Phreatobacter oligotrophus: one gene and its partner. The protein of the gene in region 1 interacts with the protein of each later gene in a pairwise test. Links are inferred from orthologs where the notes say so. Each region holds a gene or a part of one and is shown on either strand. Other genes may lie near its edges. The genes, in order: C8P69_RS08200 and C8P69_RS16270.

What was found.
Region 2: the proteins of C8P69_RS08200 (region 1) and C8P69_RS16270 interact in binary tests that used the Escherichia coli proteins (3 or more experiments, as listed by UniProt). The link is inferred for Phreatobacter oligotrophus from one-to-one orthologs.

Annotation. Positions count from the first base shown.
Region 1 is NZ_PZZL01000003.1:210,847-221,274, reverse strand. What follows is about bases 4,320-7,109. They hold C8P69_RS08200 (P-II family nitrogen regulator), read left to right. Parts: upstream 4,320-5,440; coding sequence 5,441-5,779; downstream 5,780-7,109. Other genes in these bases: C8P69_RS08195 (ammonium transporter), read left to right, coding at 5,827-7,109; tesB (acyl-CoA thioesterase II), read left to right, coding at 4,320-5,152. In the rest of the region: C8P69_RS08225 (polyamine ABC transporter substrate-binding protein), read left to right, coding at 1-1,087; C8P69_RS08220 (ABC transporter ATP-binding protein), read left to right, coding at 1,097-2,257; C8P69_RS08215 (ABC transporter permease), read left to right, coding at 2,490-3,392; C8P69_RS08210 (ABC transporter permease), read left to right, coding at 3,392-4,180; more of tesB, read left to right, coding at 4,280-4,319; more of C8P69_RS08195, read left to right, coding at 7,110-7,326; C8P69_RS08190 (DNA translocase FtsK), read left to right, coding at 7,564-10,248; C8P69_RS08185 (LolA family protein), read left to right, coding at 10,376-10,428. UniProt on the Escherichia coli protein: Involved in the regulation of nitrogen metabolism. Regulates the activity of its targets by protein-protein interaction in response to the nitrogen status of the cell.
Region 2 is NZ_PZZL01000007.1:120,097-131,119, reverse strand. The notes cover bases 2,431-5,815. They hold C8P69_RS16270 ([protein-PII] uridylyltransferase), read right to left. Parts: upstream 5,442-5,815; coding sequence 2,631-5,441; downstream 2,431-2,630. Other genes in these bases: C8P69_RS16265 (gamma-glutamyltransferase family protein), read right to left, coding at 5,530-5,815; C8P69_RS16275 (transglycosylase domain-containing protein), read right to left, coding at 2,431-2,502. Outside these bases: C8P69_RS16280 (hypothetical protein), read right to left, coding at 1-193; more of C8P69_RS16275, read right to left, coding at 283-2,430; more of C8P69_RS16265, read right to left, coding at 5,816-7,131; urea ABC transporter ATP-binding subunit UrtE, read right to left, coding at 7,231-7,926; urea ABC transporter ATP-binding protein UrtD, read right to left, coding at 7,930-8,724; urea ABC transporter permease subunit UrtC, read right to left, coding at 8,750-9,892; urea ABC transporter permease subunit UrtB, read right to left, coding at 9,892-11,023.

The DNA of each region.
Region 1 (10,428 bases):
TGCGGGTCTTGCCACGCTGACGCTGGCGATGGTCGGCCTTGGCGCTGCCGCCACGGCCCAGGCCCCCCGGGAGCTGAGGATATTCAACTGGTCGAACTATATCGACGAGCAGGTGCTGCGCGACTTCGAGCGCGAGTTCAACGCCAAGGTCGTCTACGACACCTATGATTCCAACGAGGTGCTGGAGACTCGCCTGCTCGCGGGCCGCACCGGCTACGACATCGTCGTGCCCTCCGCGCCGTTCCTGTCCCGGCAGATCGCCGCCAATGTCCACCAGCGGCTGGACCTCTCCAAGATCCCGAACCGCACCCATTTCTGGCCGGACATCCAGCGCCGCACCGCCGCCTATGACCCCGGCAATGCCTTCTCGGTGAACTATCTCTGGGGCACGACGGGCATCGGCTACAACGTCGCCAAGATCCGCGAGCGCATGCCCGACGCGCCGCTCGATTCCTGGAAGCTCGCCTTCGACTTCGACACGCTCGCCAAGTTCAAGGATTGCGGCATCCATTTCCTCGACACGGCCGAGGATTTCCTGCCCTCGGTGATGCGCTATCTCGGCCGCGACCCCAATTCCAAGCGCGCCGAGGACTGGGAGGCCGCCGCCGCCCATGTGCAGCAGCTGCGCACCCTCGTCACCAAGTTCCACTCCTCCGAATACATCTCCGCGCTCGCCAACGGCGATATCTGCCTCGCGGTGGGCTATTCCGGCGACATCTTCCAGGCGCAGAAGCGGGCCAAGGAGGCCGGCAACGGCGTCGACATCCAGTACGTCATCCCGCGGGAGGGCGCGCAGATGTGGTTCGACCAGATGGCGATTCCCGCCGATGCGCCGAACGCCGACCTCGCCCATGCCTTCATCAACTACGTGAACCGGCCCGAGGTCATGGCGAAGATCGCGACCTTCGTCTCCTATGCCAGCGGCAATCTCGCCGCGCGGCCGCTGGTGGCGCCGGCCGTGCGCGACAACCCGTCGATCTATCCGCCGGATGCTGTCATGGCGCGGCTCTTCACCGTGACGAGCCCCGATGCGCGGCTGCAGCGCGTCATCACCCGCGCCTGGACGCGCGCCAAGACCGGCCGCTGAGGCCGGATCGTGGAGCCTCCCGAACACGGCGCGGCGAAAGCCGGCCCGCGCGCGGCCTTCGCCCCGTGGGACGATCCGGGCGCGACGCCGCTCGTCGTCTATGACCGGGTGACCAAGCGCTTCGGCGCCGAGACCGCGGTCGCCGACCTGTCGCTCGCCGTCTATGAGCGCGAGTTCTTCGCTCTGCTCGGGCCCTCGGGGTGCGGCAAGTCCACGCTGATGCGCATGCTGGCGGGCTTCGAGAGCCCCAGCGAGGGCCGCGTGCTGCTCGCCGGCGAGGACCTTGCGGGGGTGCCGCCACACCTGCGGCCCGTCAACATGATGTTCCAGTCCTACGCGCTCTTTCCGCATATGAGCGTGGAGAAGAACATCGCCTTTGGGCTCGCCATGGAGGGCCGGCCGCGCGACGAGATCGTCGCCCGCGTCGGCGAGGCGTTGCGCATGGTGAAGCTCGACGGCCTCGCGGCGCGCAAGCCGCACCAGCTCTCCGGAGGCCAGCGCCAGCGCGTGGCGCTCGCCCGGGCGCTGGTGAAGCGGCCGAAGGTGCTGCTGCTCGACGAGCCGCTTGGCGCGCTCGATCGCAAGCTGCGCGAGGAGACCCAGTTCGAGCTGATGGCGCTGCAGGAGCGGCTCGGCCTCACCTTCATCATCGTCACCCACGACCAGGACGAGGCCATGACCATGGCGACGCGCATCGCCGTCATGGACAAGGGCCGGCTCGCCCAGATCGACACGCCGCGGACCATCTACGAGGCGCCGGCGACCCGCTACGTCGCGGACTTCATCGGCGACATCAATTGCGTCGAGGGCAAGGTTTCCGGCGTGGACGGGATCCGCGTCACCGTGTCGACGGCGCTCGGCGACATGGTCGTTGCGGAGACCTCTGAGGCCGTTTCGGTCGGCCAGGCGGTGGCCGTGGCCTGGCGTCCGGAGAAGACCCGGCTGCTGCCGGCTGGCGAGGCGGGGCCGCAGGGCGTGTCGATGCTCGCCGGCACGGTCGCCGATATCGGCTATCTCGGCGACTGGTCGACCTATCACGTCGACATGGGCGGCCTGAGGCTGAAGGCGGCGGTGGCCAATGCCGTGCGCCGGGCGGAGGATGCCATCGCCTGGGGCGACAAGGCCAGGCTTGCCGTGGCGCCCGAGGCGCTGATCCTGCTGGTGCGGTGATGGGACGAACCCTCTCGCGACCCGTTTCGCATCCCTTTGCCGGGGCGCTGCGGCCTCCCACACCTCTCCCCGGCGGGGAGAGGTCGACGAGCGCAGCGAGGCGGGTGAGGGGGAGGATCTCCTCCTCTGGACTTTGCCCCCTCTCCCGGCCTGCGGCCGACCTCTCCCCGCCGGGGAGAGGTGGGGCGGCGGCTCGTCTTGGTGCTGGGCTGCCCGCGGGGGGGAGCGCCCGATGAGCGAGCGCGCCACCCGCCGGACCATCATCCTCGTGCCCTATCTGTGGCTGGCGGTGTTCTTCCTCGTGCCCTTCGCCATCGTGGCGAAGATGTCGCTGTCGCAGGTCGCGACCGCCATCCCGCCCTACACGCCGGTCTTCGGGCTGGAGGACGGCCCGGCCGGGTGGCTCGCCAAGGCGCGCGAGCTCTCGCTCGACAATTACGCCGTGCTCGCCGGCGACCGGCTCTATATCGACGCCTTCCTCTCCTCGATCCGCATCGCGCTGATCGGCACGGCGATCCTGCTTCTCGTCGGCTATCCCATGGCCCATGCCATGGCGCGCGCGCCGGAGCGCTGGCGGCCGATCCTCGTCATGGCGGTGATCCTGCCGTTCTGGACGAGCTTCCTCATTCGCGTCTACGCCTGGATCGGCATCCTCAAGCCCGAGGGCCTTTTGAACGAGCTGCTCCTGGGCCTGGGTCTCATCGGCGCGCCGCTCCAGATCGCCAATACCGAGACGGCCGTGCTCATCGGCGTCGTCTATTCCTACCTGCCCTTCATGGTGCTGCCGCTCTATGCGGCGCTGGAGCGGATGGATCGCACACTGCTCGAAGCCGCCGCCGACTTGGGATGCCCGCCCTGGCTCGCCTTCTGGCGCATCACCGTGCCTCTGTCGCTGCCCGGCATCGTCGCCGGCTGCTTCCTCTGCTTCATCCCGATCACCGGCGAGGTGGTGATCCCCGACCTCCTCGGCGGCTCCGACACGCTGATGATCGGCAAGACGCTGTGGACCGAGTTCTTCTCCAACCGCGACTGGCCGGTGGCCTCCGCCGTGGCGGTGGTGCTGCTCGTCATCCTCGTCGGGCCGATCATGGTCTACCAGCGCCAGCAGGGCCGCCAGCTGGAGGCGGGCCGATGATCTCCTCGCGCTCCCGCTTCCTCGACGCCACGGCGCTGACCCTCGGTTTCGCCTTCCTCTACCTGCCGATCGTCATCCTGGTGATCTTCTCCTTCAATGCCAGCCAGCTCGTCACCGTCTGGGGCGGCTTCTCGACGCGCTGGTACCAGGGCCTCTGGCAGAACCGGCAGCTGATGGATGCCGCCTGGATGACGCTGAAGGTGGCGACACTCTCCGCCCTGCTCGCGACCGTCATCGGCACGCTCGCGGCGCTGGCCTTGACCCGCTATGCCCGCTTCCGCGGCCGCACGCTGTTCTCCGGTCTCGTCTATGCGCCCATCGTCATGCCCGAGGTCATCACCGGCCTGTCGCTGCTGCTGCTCTTCGTCTCGCTCGGCCTCGAGCGCGGCTTCTGGACGGTGACGGTGGCGCACGCGACCTTCACCTGCGGCTTCGTCGCGGTGGTGGTGCAGTCGCGGCTCGTCACCTTCGACCGCTCGCTGGAGGAGGCGGCGGCCGATCTCGGCGCGAAGCCCTGGCAGGTCTTCACCCGCGTAACGCTGCCCATCATCGCGCCGGCCGTCATCGCCGGCTTCCTCCTCGCCTTCACCCTGTCGCTCGACGACCTGGTCATTGCGAGCTTCACCACGGGCCCGGGCGCGACCACCCTGCCCATGCGCGTCTACAGCCAGGTGCGGCTCGGCGTGACGCCGGAGGTCAACGCCATCTCGACGCTGATGATCGCGGCGGTGACCGTGCTGGTGATTGCCGCCTCGCTCGCCACCAAGCGCGGGGCGGCGCGCGGCTGAGGCGGGCGGCGCAAGGGCCGCATCCCCCGGCGCGCCTTGACCCACTGGCGCAACGGGTGGTTTGTGGCGGAAGACCCCTGATCCCGCCCGAGCACCACCATGTCCGCCCCTCCCGCCTCCGCCGTCGCCAATCTCCTGTCGATCCTCGACCTCGAGCGGCTGGAGGTGAACCTGTTCCGCGGCAAGAGCCCGCAGGACGGCTGGCAGCGCGTCTTCGGCGGCCAGGTCATCGGCCAGGCGCTGGTGGCGGCCTGCCGCACGGTAGAGGGCCGGCGGCCGCATTCGCTCCACGGCTATTTCGTGCTGCCGGGCGATCCGAAGCACCCGATCATCTACGATGTCGAGCGGGTGCGCGACGGCCGCTCCTTCTCGACCCGGCGCGTGCGCGCCATCCAGCACGGCGCGGCGATCTTCTCGCTTTCGGCCTCCTTCCACGTCGAGGAGGAGGGGGCCGAGCACCAGTTCTCCATGCCGGACGTGCCGCCGCCGGAGGCGCTGAAGTCGGAAGCCGACGTGCGCCAGCTCTTCCATGCCCATATGTCCGACGCGATGAAGGCCTATTTCGCCCGCGAAAGGCCCATCGAGATCCGCCCGGTCGAGTTTGGCCGCTATACCGGCGAGGCGCAGGCCGAGGGCAAGTTCCACGTCTGGATCCGCACCACCGCGCCCCTGCCGGATGATCCCGTCGTCCACCAGTGCGTGCTCGCCTATGCCTCGGACATGACGCTGCTGGACGCCGCCAACGTGCCCCATGGCCGCTCGTTCTTCGACCAGTCGGTGCAGGCCGCGAGCCTCGACCATGCCATGTGGTTCCACCGGCCGTTCCGCGCCGATGACTGGCTGCTCTATGCCCACGATTCGCCCTCGGGTCAGAACTCGCGAGGGTTCACCCGCGGCTCGATCTACACGCGGGAGGGCGTATTGGTGGCCTCGGTGGCGCAGGAAGGCCTCCTGCGCGAGAAGAAGCGCTGACCGTTCTGCCTTTTCCTTGTGCAAATCGGCGGGCTAAACGCGGCCCAAACAAGGCGGGGCGCGAATGCTGCACGATTTTTCATCAGGTGGCTCGCCGAGGCCCTGCCTGAGGCGCCTCGTCCATATTCAACTATCTGATTTGTCGCGATAATCCCGCGCTTCGCGCCACTGGCACGAGAATTGACTCCCCCAACGCGGTTCGGACGCCGGTCACCTGGTCGGCCCGGCTTGCAGACAACCGCTTCACCCGGCTTTGGCCAAGGGGGAAGCCAATGCGGGGATGACGACATGAAGATCGTAATGGCGATCATCAAGCCATTCAAACTGGAGGAGGTCCGCGATGCCCTCACGGGGATCGGGGTCCATGGCCTCACCGTCACCGAGGTGAAGGGATACGGGCGCCAGAAGGGCCATACCGAGATCTATCGCGGCGCCGAATATGCCGTCAGCTTCCTGCCCAAGCTGAAGATCGAGGTCGCGGTCGCAGGTCCGGACGTCGACAAGGTCGTGGCCGCCATCGCCGGCGCCGCCAAGACCGGCCAGATCGGTGACGGCAAGATCTTCGTCACCTCGATCGAGCACGCCGTGCGCATCCGCACCGGCGAAACCGACGTCGACGCGTTGTGACGCGCTCCTCCCCGACCACAGACATTCCTCTGGAGACTTTCCACATGATGAGATCGAGCCTTTCCAGGTGGGGTTTGGGCGCTCTCGCGCTCGCGGGCCTCGCTGCGGCGGTCATCGACCCCGCTCTCGCCCAGGCGCCCGCCGCGGCCGCCCCCGCCGCCCCGAAGCCGAATGCCGGTGACACGGCCTTCGTGCTCATCTCGGCCTATCTCGTGCTGCTGATGACCATTCCGGGCCTCGCCCTGTTCTATGGCGGCCTCGTGCGCACCAAGAACATGCTGTCGGTGCTGACCCAGGTCTTCGTGATCGTGGCCGTCGTGTCGATCATCTACGTGATCTACGGCTACTCGCTGTCCTTCACCTCGGGCGGTGGCCTCAACGCCTTCATCGGCGGCTTCTCCAAGGCCTTCCTGATGAATGTCGACCCGACCAAGACGGCCGCGACCTTCTCCAACGGCGTCGTCATTCCGGAATATGCCTACATCATCTTCCAGATGACCTTCGCCTGCATCACGCCCGCCCTCATCGTCGGCGCCTTCGCCGAGCGCGTGAAGTTCTCGGCGCTGCTGCTCTTCGTCGTCCTCTGGGTCACCTTCATCTACTTCCCGATGGCCCACATGGTCTGGTACTGGGCCGGCCCCGACGCCATCGCTGACGCCGCCAAGGCCGTTGCCGCTGCCGGCACCGACGCTGCCGCCAAGGCTGCCGCCGAGGCCAAGCTCGCCGAAGCCAAGGCGGATGCCGGCCTGCTCTTCCAGTGGGGCGCGCTCGACTTCGCCGGCGGCACGGTCGTCCACATCAATGCCGGCATCGCCGGCCTGGTGGGCTGCCTCGTCATCGGCAAGCGCATCGGCTACGGCAAGGAGCTGATGCCTCCCCACTCGCTGGTCATGACGCTGATCGGCGCCGCGCTCCTCTGGGTGGGCTGGTTCGGCTTCAATGCCGGCTCCAACCTCGAGGCCAACGGCACCGCCGCGCTCGCTGCCATCAACACCTTCGTGGCTACCGGCGCCGCGACGCTCGCCTGGCTCTTCGTCGAATGGGCCGCCAAGGGCAAGCCGTCGCTGCTTGGCGCGGCCTCGGGTGCGGTGGCCGGCCTCGTCGCCGTCACGCCTGCCGCCGGCTTCGCCGGTCCGATGGGCGCCATCATCCTCGGCCTCGTGTCGGGTGGCGTCTGCTTCATCTTCTGCTCGACGGTGAAGAACGCCTTTGGCTACGACGACACGCTGGACGTCTTCGGCATCCACTGCATCGGCGGCATCATCGGTGCTCTCGGCACGGGTATCGTGGTCAACGTCGCCCTCGGCGGCGCCGGCATCCCGGACTACGAGACCAAGCCGGGCGAGCTGGTGGCTGGCACCTACGAGCTGATCCCGGCGCTCTGGGCGCAGGCCAAGGCGGTGCTCTTCACCCTCGCCTTCTCCGGCATCGGCTCCTTCATCCTGTTCAAGATCGTCGACGTGGTCGTCGGTCTCCGGGTGACCGCCGACCGCGAGCGCGAGGGCCTCGACCTCGCCGAGCATGGCGAGCGCGCCTACAATCTCTGATCCGGCCTTCCTCCCAAGGCCATCCTGGCCCCCGGCACACCGTGCCGGGGGTCTTTTCTTTTTGGGCACAGGAGGTCCGGGCGGACGACCGGCCTCGCCACGGGTCTCGCCAGCTGCCGATGGTTAATCGGCCGTCAACCGTTGCCTCGCTAGGGTGAGCGACCGAACCGGACGGTCCGCCGGCGGCGCTGTCTTCCCGCGCCGCCGCGGTCCTCCCTCGCATGGGATTGGACGACGATGGCAGTGGCGCGCCGGCACACCGGACCTTCGCTGGTCCCCGATGGACTGGGTGGCGCCATGCGGCGGCAGCTGCGCCGTCTCGCCGGCCTCGGCATCCTCGCCGGCGTCGTCATCGCCGCGGTCGCGATGCTGACCTGGACGGCGGGCGATCCCTCGCTCAGCCACGCCACCAATGCCCCGGTGAAGAACTGGATCGGCAAGCCCGGCGCCATCCTTGCCGACCTCCTCATGCAGCTCTTCGGCCTTGCCGCCGTCGCCCTCCTCACGGTGTCCGCCGTCTGGGGCTGGCTGATGCTGCGCGCCCGTCCGTTCGACCGCGAGGGCCTGCGCGTGCCGCTCGGCATCGGCGCGGCGATGATGGTGGCGGTTGCTGCTTCGCTTGCCCCCGCGCCGGCCGGCTGGCCGCTGCCGACCGGCATCGGCGGCGTCATCGGCGATGGCGGCGTGACCGTCATCTCGGCCCTTGCCGGCCGGCTCACCGGCCTGTCGCGCATCATCGCGCTGCTGGTCGTCGCCACGATCGGCCTGTTCCTCTTTGCCGCGGCCATCGGCTGGATCTTCCGCCCCGAGCCGGAGACGCTCGAGGAAGAGCTCGACCGCGTCGCGCCCAAGGCCCGGCGCCCGGCCGATGACGACCGCGAGCCCGGCCTCGTCGGCGGCATGGTCTCCAACGTCGCGGGCGCCGTGACCCACGGCATGCTGTCGGCGCGGGCGCGGGTCGCCCGCATGGTGGCCGAGGCCCCCGCCGCGGCGCGCGCGGCCGCTGGCCGGCCGGCCGAGGCCCAGGCCCGCCCCGCCGGGCCCGGCCTCACCTCCCGCGCCAAGGCCTTCTTCCAGGAGCCTGACGACGACGGCCTGCCCGCCGCCCGGCCGACCTCCGGCGTGCGCCGCGAGCCCGTGCTCGAGGAGCCGGCCGCCGAGCGCCAGCCGCGCACCTTCCACGCGCCGCCGACGCGGCCGCGAAGCGATGAGCCGCGCGAGGTCCCGGCGCCGCGCATGGCGCCCGCCCATGAGCCCGAGGACGAGGCGCCGCTGCCCTCGCAGGCCGCGCCCCGCACCGCGACCGCCGGCCCGCGCATCCATGCCCCGCCGCCGGGTCCGCGCACCATGCCGATCCAGCAGGCCCTGCCCCTGCCGCCGCCGGACGGCGTGGACGACACCTACGAGCTGCCGCCGCTGGACCTTCTCGCCGAGCCGAAGCCCTCGGAGCGCGACCCGTCCATGTCGATGGAGGCGCTGCAGGACAATGCGGCGACGCTGGCCTCCACGCTCGACGATTTCGGCGTGCGCGGCGAGATCATCAATGTCCGCCCCGGCCCGGTGGTGACGCTCTACGAGCTGGAGCCCGCGCCGGGAACGCGCTCCAACCGCGTCATCGGCCTCGCTGACGACATCGCCCGCTCCATGTCGGCCATCTCGGCCCGCGTCGCCCTCGTCGCGGGGCGCAACGCCATCGGCATCGAGCTGCCCAACGCCAAGCGCGAGAACGTGCTGCTGCGCGAGATGCTGGCGAGCCAGGACTTCATCACCGCCAAGGAAAAGCTGCCGATCGCGCTCGGCAAGACGATCGGCGGCGATCCGGTCATCGCGGACCTTGCCAAGATGCCCCACCTGCTGGTGGCCGGCACCACCGGCTCGGGCAAGTCGGTCGCCATCAACACCATGATCCTGTCGCTGCTCTACCGGCTCCGCCCGGACCAGTGCCGGCTCATCATGGTCGATCCGAAGATGCTGGAACTGTCGATCTATGACGGCATTCCGCACCTCCTCACCCCCGTCGTCACCGACCCGAAGAAGGCGGTCGTCGCCCTCAAATGGGCGGTGCGCGAGATGGAGGAGCGCTACAAGAAGATGTCGAAGCTCGGCGTGCGCAACATCGACGGGTTCAATGCCCGCATGGCGCAGGCCAAGGCCAAGGGCGAGGTGCTCACCCGCACCGTCCAGACCGGCTTCGACCGCGAGACCGGCGAGGCCATCTACGAGCAGGAGGAAATGGGCCTCGAGCCGATCCCCTACATCGTCGTCATCGTCGACGAGATGGCGGACCTGATGATGGTCGCCGGCAAGGAGATCGAGGGCGCCATCCAGCGCCTCGCGCAGATGGCGCGCGCCGCCGGCATCCACCTGATCATGGCGACGCAGCGCCCCTCGGTCGACGTCATCACCGGCACGATCAAGGCGAACTTCCCCACCCGCATCTCCTTCCAGGTCACCTCGAAGATCGACAGCCGCACCATTCTCGGCGAGCAGGGCGCCGAGCAGCTGCTCGGCCGCGGCGACATGCTCTACATGGCGGGCGGCGGCCGCATCAGCCGCGTCCACGGTCCCTTCGTCTCGGACGAGGAGGTCGAGCGCATCGTCAACCACCTGAAGATGCAGGGCGCGCCCGACTATCTCGACGCCGTCACCACCGATGACGATGAGGGCATGGAGGGCGATGGCGACGACGGCGCCGTCTTCGACAAGGGCGCCTTCGGCGAGGAGCCGGCCGACCTCTACGACAAGGCGGTGCAGGTCGTGCTCCGCGACAAGAAGGCCTCCACCTCCTATATCCAGCGGCGCCTGCAGATCGGCTATAACCGCGCTGCCTCGCTCATCGAGCGGATGGAGCGGGAGGGCCTCGTCGGACCCGCCAACCATGCGGGCAAGCGCGAGATCCTGGTACCGGAGGCGGCGGATTGACGGGCCTGCCGCCTCGAAATCGCCCCAACGCCTCCCTATCTCCCCTCACGCCATGACCCCGATGACCCTGACGCCGCGAGCCGCCTCCCCGACCGCCGAGACCGGATCCGTCAGCCGTCGGAGCCTCATGCTGGGCCTCGCCGGCCTCGTCGCCGCCGGGCCCGCCTTCGGGCAGGGCGC
Region 2 (11,023 bases), on another replicon or contig:
TGATGGCGCCGATGCCGAGGCTGTGGGCGCCAGCGGCGATCCAGGCGAAGCTGAAGGGCTCGGGGGTGAAGCCCGGGACAGAGCCGTAGGACACCATGCCCGTCCCGATCGTGTCGAAGACGAGATAGGACAGCAGCGCCACGAACGACCAGACGGCGGCGCCGGCAAAGGCTCCCCACCAGACGAAGCGCATCGACCTATCCTCCCTACCCGCACCATCGCGGCTTTCCCCTGAGGATGTGGGGATGGCCCCCCGCCGTTCAAGTGCGGCGGAATGCGCGGTCAGCGGAAGAGGCGGTCGAGGAGGCCATTGCCGGGCTCGGGGCGCAGCACGGCGCTGCGGTCCTCGGCCTCGCCGGCGGGCCGCTGCGGCCGGCGGCCGGCAGGCTCGACCCGCGACATGGTCATGGGCTGGTCCAGGGTCTCGCCAGGCAGGATGCGGCCCGGCGCGTCGTAGGAGCGCCAGTTACCCGGCAGGTCGACGATCGACTGGCCCTTGTGCGCCTCCGCCATGGTGCGGTTCCACACGTCCACCGGCAGGCCGCCGCCGGTCAGCCGCCGGGTCGGCGTGCCGTCATCATTGCCGAGCCAGACGCCGGCGATGAAGCGCCCGGTGTAGCCGACGAACCAGGCATCGCGGAAATCCTGGCTGGTGCCGGTCTTGCCCGCGACGATCCAGCCGGGCAGGCGCACGGTGCGGGCCGTCCCGGAGACCGTGGTCTGGTTCATCATGGCGTTCATCATTGCCACGTGCCGCGGCTCGACGACCTGGCCGAGGGTCATCGGGCGGCGCTCGAAGAGCACGCGGCCGCTCGTGGTGCGGATCTTGGTGATCACGTGCGGCACAACGCCGACGCCGCCATTGGCGAAGGGCGCATAGGCGCCGACGAGTTCCAGCACGTTCACCTCGGAGGTGCCGAGGGCAATGGAAAGATTGGGCGCGAGGGCCGAGCCGATGCCGAGGCGCTGGGCCGTGCGCACGACCGCGCGCGGGCCGACCTCCTGCCCGAGGCGCACGGCGACGGTGTTCAGCGAGGAGGCGAGGGCGGTGGTGAGGTTCACCTCGCCGCGATAGTCGCGGGTGTAGTTCTCCGGCCGCCATCCCGCGATGGAGACGGGCGAGTCCGAGCGGACGCTGTCCGGCGTCAGGCCATTCTCGAGGGCGGCGAGATAGACGAAGGGCTTGAAGGCGGAGCCGGGCTGCCGGCGCGCGGCGACGGCGCGGTTGAACTGGCTCTGCGCGTAGTCGCGGCCGCCGACGAGGGCGCGCACGGCGCCGTCGCGGTCGAGCACCACCACCGCGCCTTGAGAAACGTTGAAGCGCTGGCCGCCGCGGGTGAGGGCGTCGACCAGGGCCGCTTCCGCCGTCTGCTGGACAGGACCCAGGACCGTCGTCTCGACCATCAGGTCGGTCTCGACCTTGCCGACATAGTCGTCGATGAGGTCCATGACCCAGTCGGCGACATAGTTGATGGAGCCGCCGGGAATGGTGCGGCTGGCATGGGCGGGATTGGAGCGGGCGAGGCGCGCCTGTTCCTCGGTGATGTAGCCCTGGTCCGCCATGGCGGCGAGGACGAGCTGGGCACGGGCCTGCGCGGCTTCGGGGTTGCGTGTCGGAGCAAGCCGCGACGGCGCCTTGACGAGGCCGGCAATGACCGCGGCTTCCTGCACGGTGAGGGCAGTGGCGGGCTTGTCGTAGTAGCGGCGGGCGGCCGCTTCGATGCCATAGGCGCCGGCGCCGAAATAGACCCGGTTGAGGTAGAGCTCGAGGATCTGGTCCTTGGAGTAGTTGTGCTCCAGCCAGAGGGCGAGCAGCGCCTCCTGGACCTTGCGGCCCAGCGTGCGGTCGGGATTGAGGAACAGGTTCTTGGCGAGCTGCTGAGTCAGGGTCGAGCCGCCCTGGCTGACGCCGCGGTTCGTCAGGTTGGTGACGATGGCGCGGCCGAAGCCGATCACGTCGATGCCGAAATGCGAGTAGAAGCGCCGGTCCTCGATGGCGATGAGCGCCTGCGAGACATGTTTCGGCAGGCTCTTCAGCTGGATGGCGGCGCCGCCCATGTCGCCGCGGTTGGCGAGTTCGGTGCCGTCGGCGGCAAGAATGGCGATGTTCGGCGGGCGCGGCGGCACTTCCAGCGTGTGCGTTGGCGGCAGGTGCGCCGCATACCAGGCGACGATGCCGGCGACCGCTATGAGGCCCCAGATGGAGAGGGTCGCGCCCCAGATGACGAGTGTGCCGAAGAGCCCGCGGCGGCGGGCGCGTCGCGGCTTGTCATCGCGGTTGCGGTCGCCCCCGCCGGTGCGGCGGCGCGAGGGGCGCGGAGCCTCCTCCTCGTCCTCGTCGCGGCGGCGGGACCGGGCGGGCTTGGGCTGTTTCGGGGCGGTGGCAGCTTCCGCATAGCGCTGCCAGGGGCGGTCTTCCGGCGAGGCGCGCAGGTCCATGCCGCCGCGGGCCGTGCCGAAGCTCGGTTCGATCCGGTCACCCTGTCGGCCGCGCCGCGCCATGCCTCGCTGTCACCCCCATCGCGTCCTGATGACGCTCTTCACCGGTAAAGCGGGCGCGATGAAGGGGGGGTTAAGGCATTTTTGCGGAGCGCCTTCATTCTCCGGCAGGGTTAACGGGCCGCGAGCATTTACCGGCCCGCCTCGTCCTCGAGCACGCCGGTCAGCACCTTGCGGATCGCCGTCTGGCGCTGGGCGGACTGGATCTTCGCGCCCATGAGGTCGGTGACGTAGAACACGTCCACGGCCCGCTCGCCGAAGGTCGCCACATACGCCGAGGCGATGTTGAGGCTGTGGCGGGAGAGCGCCGAGGTGAGATCGTGGAGGAGGCCCGGCCGGTCGAGGCCGGAGACCTCGATGACAGTGTAGCGGGTCGACCAGGTGTTGTTGATGGCGACGTCCGGGTTGATGCGGAAGGTCCGGGAGCGGTTGCGCGCCGGCGACTTCTTCGCCACTGCCGCCACCGCCTCGCCAACCTTGAGCTCACCGCGCAGCGCCTTCTCGATGGCCTCGGCGATGCGGCGGGCGCGCCTCTCCTCGTCCTCGTCGCGGTCGAAGCCGCGGGTGATGGAGATGGTGTCGAGGGCGAGGCCGTCCGTGGTGGTGTAGATCTGCGCGCCGACGATGTTGGCGCCGGTGGCCGCACAGGCGCCAGCGATGATGGACAGCAGGCGCGGGTGGTCGGGCGCCAGCACAGTGAGGTGCGTCACGCCCTGGCCTGCGAGGAGATCGACGCGGCTCGCCAGCGACTTGCCCTCGGCCTCGGCGGCCATGAGGAAGCGGGCGTGCTCGATCTTGGTGGCGAGGTCCACCTTGAGCCAGTAGGCGGCGTAGTGGCGGCCGATATAGGTGTCGAGCGCATCGCCCGAGAGCTCCGGCAGCCGCTCGGGGACTGCCTTGCGGAATTCCAGCTGCGCGAGTTCGACGCGGCGGGAGCGGTTGACCTCGGAGAAGCCGCCGGTCACGACCGGCTCGGTCTCGTAGTAAAGCGTCTTGAGGAGCTGGCTCTTCCAGCCGTTCCAGACGCCCGGCCCCACCGCCATGATGTCGGCGGTGGTCAGGATGAGCAGCAGCTTCATCCGCTCGAGCGACTGGACCACATTGGCGAAGGTCTCGATGGTCTTGCGCTCGGCAAGGTCGCGCGACTGGGCGATGGTCGACATGACGAGGTGCTGTTCGACCAGCCAGGCCACCGTCTCAGTTTCGAGGGCGGTGAGTCCGAAGCGCGGGCAGAGCTTGCGGGCGATCTTCGCGCCGGCGGTCGAATGGTCCTCGGGCTTGCCCTTGGCGATGTCGTGCAGGAACAGCGCGACATAGAGCAGGTCGCGGTTGCGCGGCTGGATCGACTTGACGATGTCGGCGGCCAGCCCATCCTCCGGCTTGCCGTCATGCTCGATGCGGTGGAGCACGCCGATGCAGCGGAGCAGGTGCTCGTCCACCGTGTAGTGGTGGTACATGTTGAACTGCATCATCGCCACGACCCGGCCGAAGTCAGGCACGAAACGGCCGAGCAGGCCTGCCTCGTTCATCCGGCGCAGCACCACTTCCGGCGTGTTGGCGGAGGTGAGGATCGACAGGAAGAGCTGGTTCGCCGCGGGATCGTGGCGCAGCTTGTCGTCGACCAGCTTCAGCGACTTGGTGAGGAGCCGGATCGCATCGGGGTGGAAGGCGAGATTGTAGCGATCCGCCAGCCAGAACATGCGGATGAGATTGACCGGGTCGCGCGAGAAGGCGCCCTCGTCCGCCACGGTGATGCGATCGTGGTCGATCTGGAAATCGGCGCTCTCCTTGAAGCCGCGGCGCGATTTCGGCCGGAGCCTTGCGATGAAGCGGTCGAGGACGGGGGCGGGCTTTTCGTGGCGCTCTTCCAGCTCGGCACAGAGGATGGCGGTGAGGTCGCCGACATCCTTGGCGATGAGGAAGTAGTGCTTCATGAAGCGCTCGACATCGACGAGGCCGTTATGGTCGCGATAGCCGAGGCGCGGGGCGAGCTCGCGCTGCAGGTCGAAGGACAGGCGCTCTTCCGAACGGCCGGTGAGGAAGTGCAGGTGGCAGCGGACCGTCCACAGGAAGGTCTCGCAACGCCGGAACATCTGCGCCTCGCGGCGGGTGAAGACGCCCTTGCGGGCCAGTTCCTCGTCGGTCTTCACCCGGTAGGCATAGCGGGCGATCCAGAACAGCGTGTGGAGGTCGCGCAGGCCCCCCTTGCCATCCTTGACGTTGGGCTCGACGAGATAGCGGGACTGGCCGGTCTTGCGATGCCGCTCGTCGCGCTCGGCGAGCTTGGCGGCGACGAAGTCCGGGACGGTGTCCTTGACCACCTCGGCATCGAAGCGGCGCTCCAGCTCGCCGAAGAGCTTCTCGTCGCCGAGGATGTAGCGCGCCTCCAAGAGGGCGGTGCGGATGGTGAAGTCGGCGCGGGCCTGGCGGATGCATTCATCCACCGACCGGGTGGCGTGGCCGACCTTCAGGCCCATGTCCCAGAGGCAATAGAGCATGGCCTCGGCGACGCTCTCGCCCCAGGCGGTCTGCTTGTAGGGCAGCAGGAACAGGAGGTCGATGTCGGAGCCCGGCGCCAGCATGCCGCGGCCGTAGCCGCCGGTGGCGACGATGGTCATGCGCTCGCCGGATGACGGGTTCTCCGAGGGGTAGAGCTGGTCGGTGATCCAGCCATAGAGGGTGCGGATGACGTCGTCCTGGAACAGCGACAGGGCCTCGGCGCAGGTGCGGCCGTCGATGCTGGCGATGAGCCGTTCCTCGGCAACCTTCCGGGCCTCGATCAGGCGCTTCTTGAGGAGCTGGACGACCTCGGCCCGGGCCTCGCGCGTCCGCCCCGCCTCGACCTTCACGCGCCGGACATCGGCGACGAGCAGGGCCGGGTCGAGGAGCGGGCCGCGCGGCGCTGCGCTGCGCGACGGACGGAGGGTGACAGGCGAATCCATGGGCGTCTTCACGTCATAAGGGTCGGCGGACCATACGCGCATCGCGGGGGTGATGCGAGCGAGCTGGCTTCAGGCCTGACCAGCGCCCCTAGAGGCCGGCGGCGCCTCCGTCGGCACGGGGATCGTGTGCCCCGGAGAGCGACATGTCGGTGTGCAGCGTGACGCCGCCGGCATGGCCCATCGTGTCGGAATAGGCTTCATCCACGACGGCGGTCTGGTGGCCGATCTTCTCGAGCGACGCGATGAGACCCTCGTCGAAGCGCGGCTCGAAGCGCAGGCTGGTGACCGAGGATCCCCAGGTGCGGCCGAGCAGCCAGCGCGGCGCGTCGAGGGCTGCCTCCAGCGGCTGGCCATGGCGCACGTGCCGCTCGAAGATCTGCGCCTGGGTCTGCGGCTGGCCCTCGCCGCCCATGGTGCCATAGGCGAAGACGCGCCCGTCCTTCAGCTGGGCCATGGCCGGGTTCAGCGTGTGGAAGGGGCGGCGGCCCGGCTCGAGCGGATTGAGCGCGCGCGGGTCGAGCACGAAGCTCGCGCCGCGGTTCTGCATGAGGAAGCCGGTCGACTTCGAGACGCAGCCGGAGCCGAATTCCCAGTAGATCGACTGAATGTAGGAGACGACGCGGCCTTCCGAGTCCGCCGCGCCCATCCAGATCGTGTCGCCCGGGGCGGGCTTGTGCGGCCAGGGCAGGGCGCGGCCCATGTCGACCTTGCCCGCCTCGGCCTTCAGCGCGTCTGGCCGCAGGAAGGCGAGGGGATCGCCGTCGAGGCGGTCATAGTCGGTGACGAAGCGATCGCGCACGATGAAGGCGCGCTTGGTTGCCTCGACGATGCGGTGGACGAAGCCGAGCGTGTCCGGGGTCACCGAGCCGTGCATGGCCTCAAGCTGGTCGACGATGCCGAGGATCATCAGCGAGGCGAGGCCCTGCGTCGGCGGCGGCATGTTGTGGAGCGTGCCGAGCGAATGGGCGAGGCTCAGCGGCGCGCGCTCGACCGCGTAATAGGCCTGGAGGTCGGCGCGGGTGACGGGCGAGCCGATGGCCTCGAGGTCACTCGCGAGTTCGCGGGCGATGTCGCCGCGATAGGCGTCCTGGAACCCGGAGCGGGCGAGGTGGTCGAGCGTGTCCGCCAGCGTCGTCTGCTTGAGGATCGTGCCCTCGGTGGGCGGCTTGCCGTCAACGAGGAAGGTCTCGGCGAAGCCGGGGCAGTCCTTCAGCTCGTAGAGCTTGTCGACGGTGAGGCGGGCCTGGGAGCGGCTGACCTTGTAGCCCTCGCGCGCTGCGCGGATGGCCGGCTCCATCATGACGGTGCGTGGCAGCTTGCCGCCGGAGGCCTTCGCCATGGCATTGGCAAGGCGCCAGCCGCCGATGGCGCCGGGCACGGTGAGCGCGGCCAGCGGACCGCGGGTCGGGATCTCGTAGAGCCCCTTGTCGAGATAGGAACGGAGCGTCGCGCGCTCGCCGGCATAGCCGCAGGCCTCGATGCCGTGGACGCGGCGGCTCGGCTGGTGGATGAGCCAGAAGCCGTCGCCGCCCACATGGGTCATGTGCGGATAGACCGCGGCGATGGTGGCCGCGGCGGCGATCATGGCCTCGATGGCGTTGCCGCCCTCGGCGAGGATCTGCCGGCCAGCCTCTGCGGCGGCGGCGTGGGGGGCGGCGACAACGCCGCGCGAGAAGGGGCCTTCAGACATGCATGCGCTCTCCGGACCGCCAGGATAGACGAAGGCGCGACGAAACGGGAATATGCAAGCCCGCCGTGGAGGACCCTGTGCGCGGTGAACGCAGCGGCGTCAGATCGCCATGCTCTTGTGGAGCGCGTCGCGGTCCACCTCGCCCTTCAGCCCCTGCACCACGACGCGGCCGCGCTCCATCACGTAGAAGCGGTCGCCGAGCTCCTCGGCGAAGTCGAGATATTGCTCCACCAGCAGGATGCCGATGTCGCCCTTCTGGCGCAGATAGTCGATGGCGCGGCCGATATCCTTGATGATCGAGGGCTGGATGCCCTCGGTGGGCTCGTCCAGCACGATGAGGCGCGGACGGGTGACAAGGGCGCGGCCGATGGCAAGTTGCTGCTGCTGGCCGCCCGAGAGGTCGCCGCCGCGACGGCCGAGCATGTCCTTCAGGACGGGGAAGAGCGAGAAGATGTCATCGGGGATGGTGCGGTCGGCGCGCTTCAGGGGCGCAAAGCCCGTCTCCAGGTTCTCCTTCACCGTCAGCAGCGGGAAGATCTCGCGGCCCTGCGGCACATAGGCGATGCCCCGCCGCGCGCGCTCGAAGGGCGGCATGCGGCTGATGTCCCGGCCCTCCCACAGGATTTCGCCGCCGGAAATCGGCTGATGTCCCATGATGGCGCGCATGAGCGAGGTCTTGCCGACGCCGTTGCGGCCGAGGACGCAAGTGACCTTGCCGGGCTCGACCACGACGGAGACCTCGCGCAGGGCCTGGGCGGCGCCGTAATGGAGATCGACGGATTTGACGTCCAGCATGGATCAGCGCCCCAGATAGACTTCGATGACGCGCTCGTCCGCGCTCACCTGGTCGAGGCTGCCCTCGGCGAGGACCGAGCCCTCGTGCAGGCAGGTGACCTTCACGCCGAGGTCGCGGATGAAGCCCATGTCGTGCTCGACCACGACCACCGAATGGGTCTTGGCAATGTCCTTGAGGAGGTCGGCGGTTGCGGCGGTTTCCACGTCGGTCATGCCGGCGGCCGGCTCGTCGACGAGCAGGAGCTTGGGGTCCTGCGCCAGCAGCATGCCGATCTCCAGCCACTGCTTCTGGCCGTGGGAAAGGTCCCCCGCCAGGCGCTTGCGGTGGTCGCCGAGGCGGACGATGCCAAGGATCTCGTCGACGCGGCGGGCGATCTCGGCCGAGCGGCGTTGGAACAGCGTGCCGAAGACGGTGCGGTCGGCCTTCACCGCCATGTCGACATTGTCCTCGACCGTGTGGCTCTCGAAGACGGTCGGCTTCTGGAACTTGCGGCCGATGCCGAGATTGGCGATGGCCGTCTCGTCGAGGCGGGTCAGGTCCACCTCGCCGGCGAAGATGACGTCGCCGGTGTCCGGCTTGGTCTTGCCGGTGATGATGTCCATCATCGTCGTCTTGCCGGCGCCGTTGGGGCCGATGATGGCGCGCATCTCGCCGGGGGCGATGACGAGCGACAGGTTGTTGATGGCGCGGAAGCCGTCGAAGCTCACCGAGACGCCGTCGAGATAGAGCAGCGACTGGGTGACGACCTGCGGGCGCTCGATGGCCTTGACGGGCTCGGTGGGCAGCTGGGTTTCCATCGGATCGATCAGCATCGGGACCCCCTCACTCGGCCGGCTGGCCCACGGCCTTGCCGGCCGGGGGCTCGCGGGTCTCGCCGCGGCGCTTCCACCAGTCGGTGAAGGTGCCGAGGATGCCCTTGGGCAGGAACAGGGTGACGACGATGAACAGGCCGCCCAGGGCGAAGAGCCAGCCCTGCGGGAAGACGCCGGTGAACCAGCTCTTGGCGAAGTTGACGAGGCCTGCGCCCAGCGCTGCGCCGACCAGCGTGCCGCGGCCGCCGACCGCCACCCAGACGATGGTCTCGATGGAATTGGCGGGGGAGAATTCGCTGGGATTGATGATGCCGACCTGCGGCACGTAGAGCGCCCCGGCAATGCCCGCCATGACGGCGGAGACCGTCCAGACGAAGAGCTTGAAGTGCTCGACGCGGTAGCCGAGGAACCGCGTGCGGGCCTCGGCATCGCGCACGGCGATGAGGATCTTGCCGGCCTTCGATGTGACGATGGCGCGGGCGAGGAGATAGCCGATCATCAGGGCGATGACCGAGAGCGAGAACAGCACCGCGCGGGTGGTCTGCGACTGGATGTTGAAGCCGAGGATGTCCTTGAAATCGGTCAGGCCGTTATTGCCGCCGAAGCCCATGTCATTGCGGAAGAAGGCGAGCATCAGCGCGTAGGTCAGTGCCTGGGTGATGATCGACAGGTAGACGCCGGTGACGCGGGAGCGGAAGGCGAACCAGCCGAAGACGAAGGCCAGCAGGCCGGGAACGAGGGCCACCATCAGCATGGCATAGGGGAAGGAGGAGAAGCCCCACCAGGTGATCGGCAACTCCTTCCAGTTCAGGAAGACCATGAAATCGGGGAGGATCGGGTGGGAATAGACACCGCGAGGGCCGATCTGCCGCATCAGGTACATGCCCATGGCATAGCCGCCGAGGGCGAAGAAGGCGCCGTGGCCGAGCGAGAGGATGCCGCAATAGCCCCAGACCAGGTCCACCGCGAGGGCGAGCAGGGCATAGGTCATGTACTTGCCCCACAGGCTCACTGCCGTGTTGGACACGTGAAAGGGCGAGCCCGGCGGCACCATGAGGTTGAGGACCGGCACCATGACGGCGGCGAGGGCGAGGAGGACGAGGAAGATCCAGCCGGTGCGGTCGATCTTCTCGAGGAGGAACCGGGTGAGCATCATTCCACCGCCCGGCCCTTGAGGGCGAAGAGGCCCCGCGGACGCTTCTGGATGAACAGGATGATGAAGACGAGGAGCAGGATCTTGCCCAGCACCGCGCCCGCATAGGGCTCGAGCAGCTTGTTGGCGATGCCGAGCGTCATGGCGCCGACCAGCGTGCCCCAGAGGTTGCCCACCCCGCCGAAGACCACGACCATGAAACTGTCGATGATGTAGCCCTGGCCGAGGTTCGGCGAGACGTTGTCGATCTGGCTGAGCGCGACGCCGGCAAGGCCGGCGATGCCGGAGCCGAGGCCGAAGGTGAAGGCGTCGACCCAGTTGGTGCGGATGCCCATGGCGCCGGCCATGCGGCGGTTCTGGGTGACGGCGCGGGTCTGCAGGCCGAAGGGCGTGCGCTTCAGGAAGAGCAGCAGCGCGGCGAAGACCATGGCCGCGAAGATGATGATGGCGAGGCGGTTGGCGGTGATGGCGAGGTGGCCGACCTCGAAGGAGCCGCTCATCCAGGAGGGCGTCGTGACCTCGCGGTTGGTCGGGCCGAACCACGAGCGCACCGCCTGCTGCAGCACGAGGCTGACGCCCCAGGTCGCCAGCAGCGTCTCCAGCGGCCGGCCGTAGAGATGGCGGATGATCAGCCGTTCGATGGCGATGCCGATGGCTCCCGCCACCAGGAAGGCCATGGGCAGGGCGATGAACAGCGAGACGTCCATCAGGCCCGGCGCCATGGTGCGCAGCACCTGCTGGACCACGAAGGTCGTGTAGGCGCCGATCATCACCATCTCGCCATGGGCCATGTTGATGACCCCCATGACGCCGAAGGTGATGGCAAGGCCGATGGCGGCGAGCAGCAGCACCGAGCCGAGCGACAGGCCGTACCAGACATTCTGCACCGCCTCCCAGACGGCCAGGGTCCGGCGGATGGCGACGGAGGCGCTCTCGGCGGCCTCCCGGACCCGCGGCGGCGCATTGGCGGGGAGCGAGCCGAGCATGCGAAGGGCGTCCTGGTCGCCGCGGCGCTGGATGACGCCGATGGCGGTGATGCGGTCGGCCTCGTTCGCTTCGGAGCTCGCGACGACGACGGCGGCGCGCGCCTCCTCCATGAGGATGCGGATGCGCGGGTCGCGCTCCTGGGTG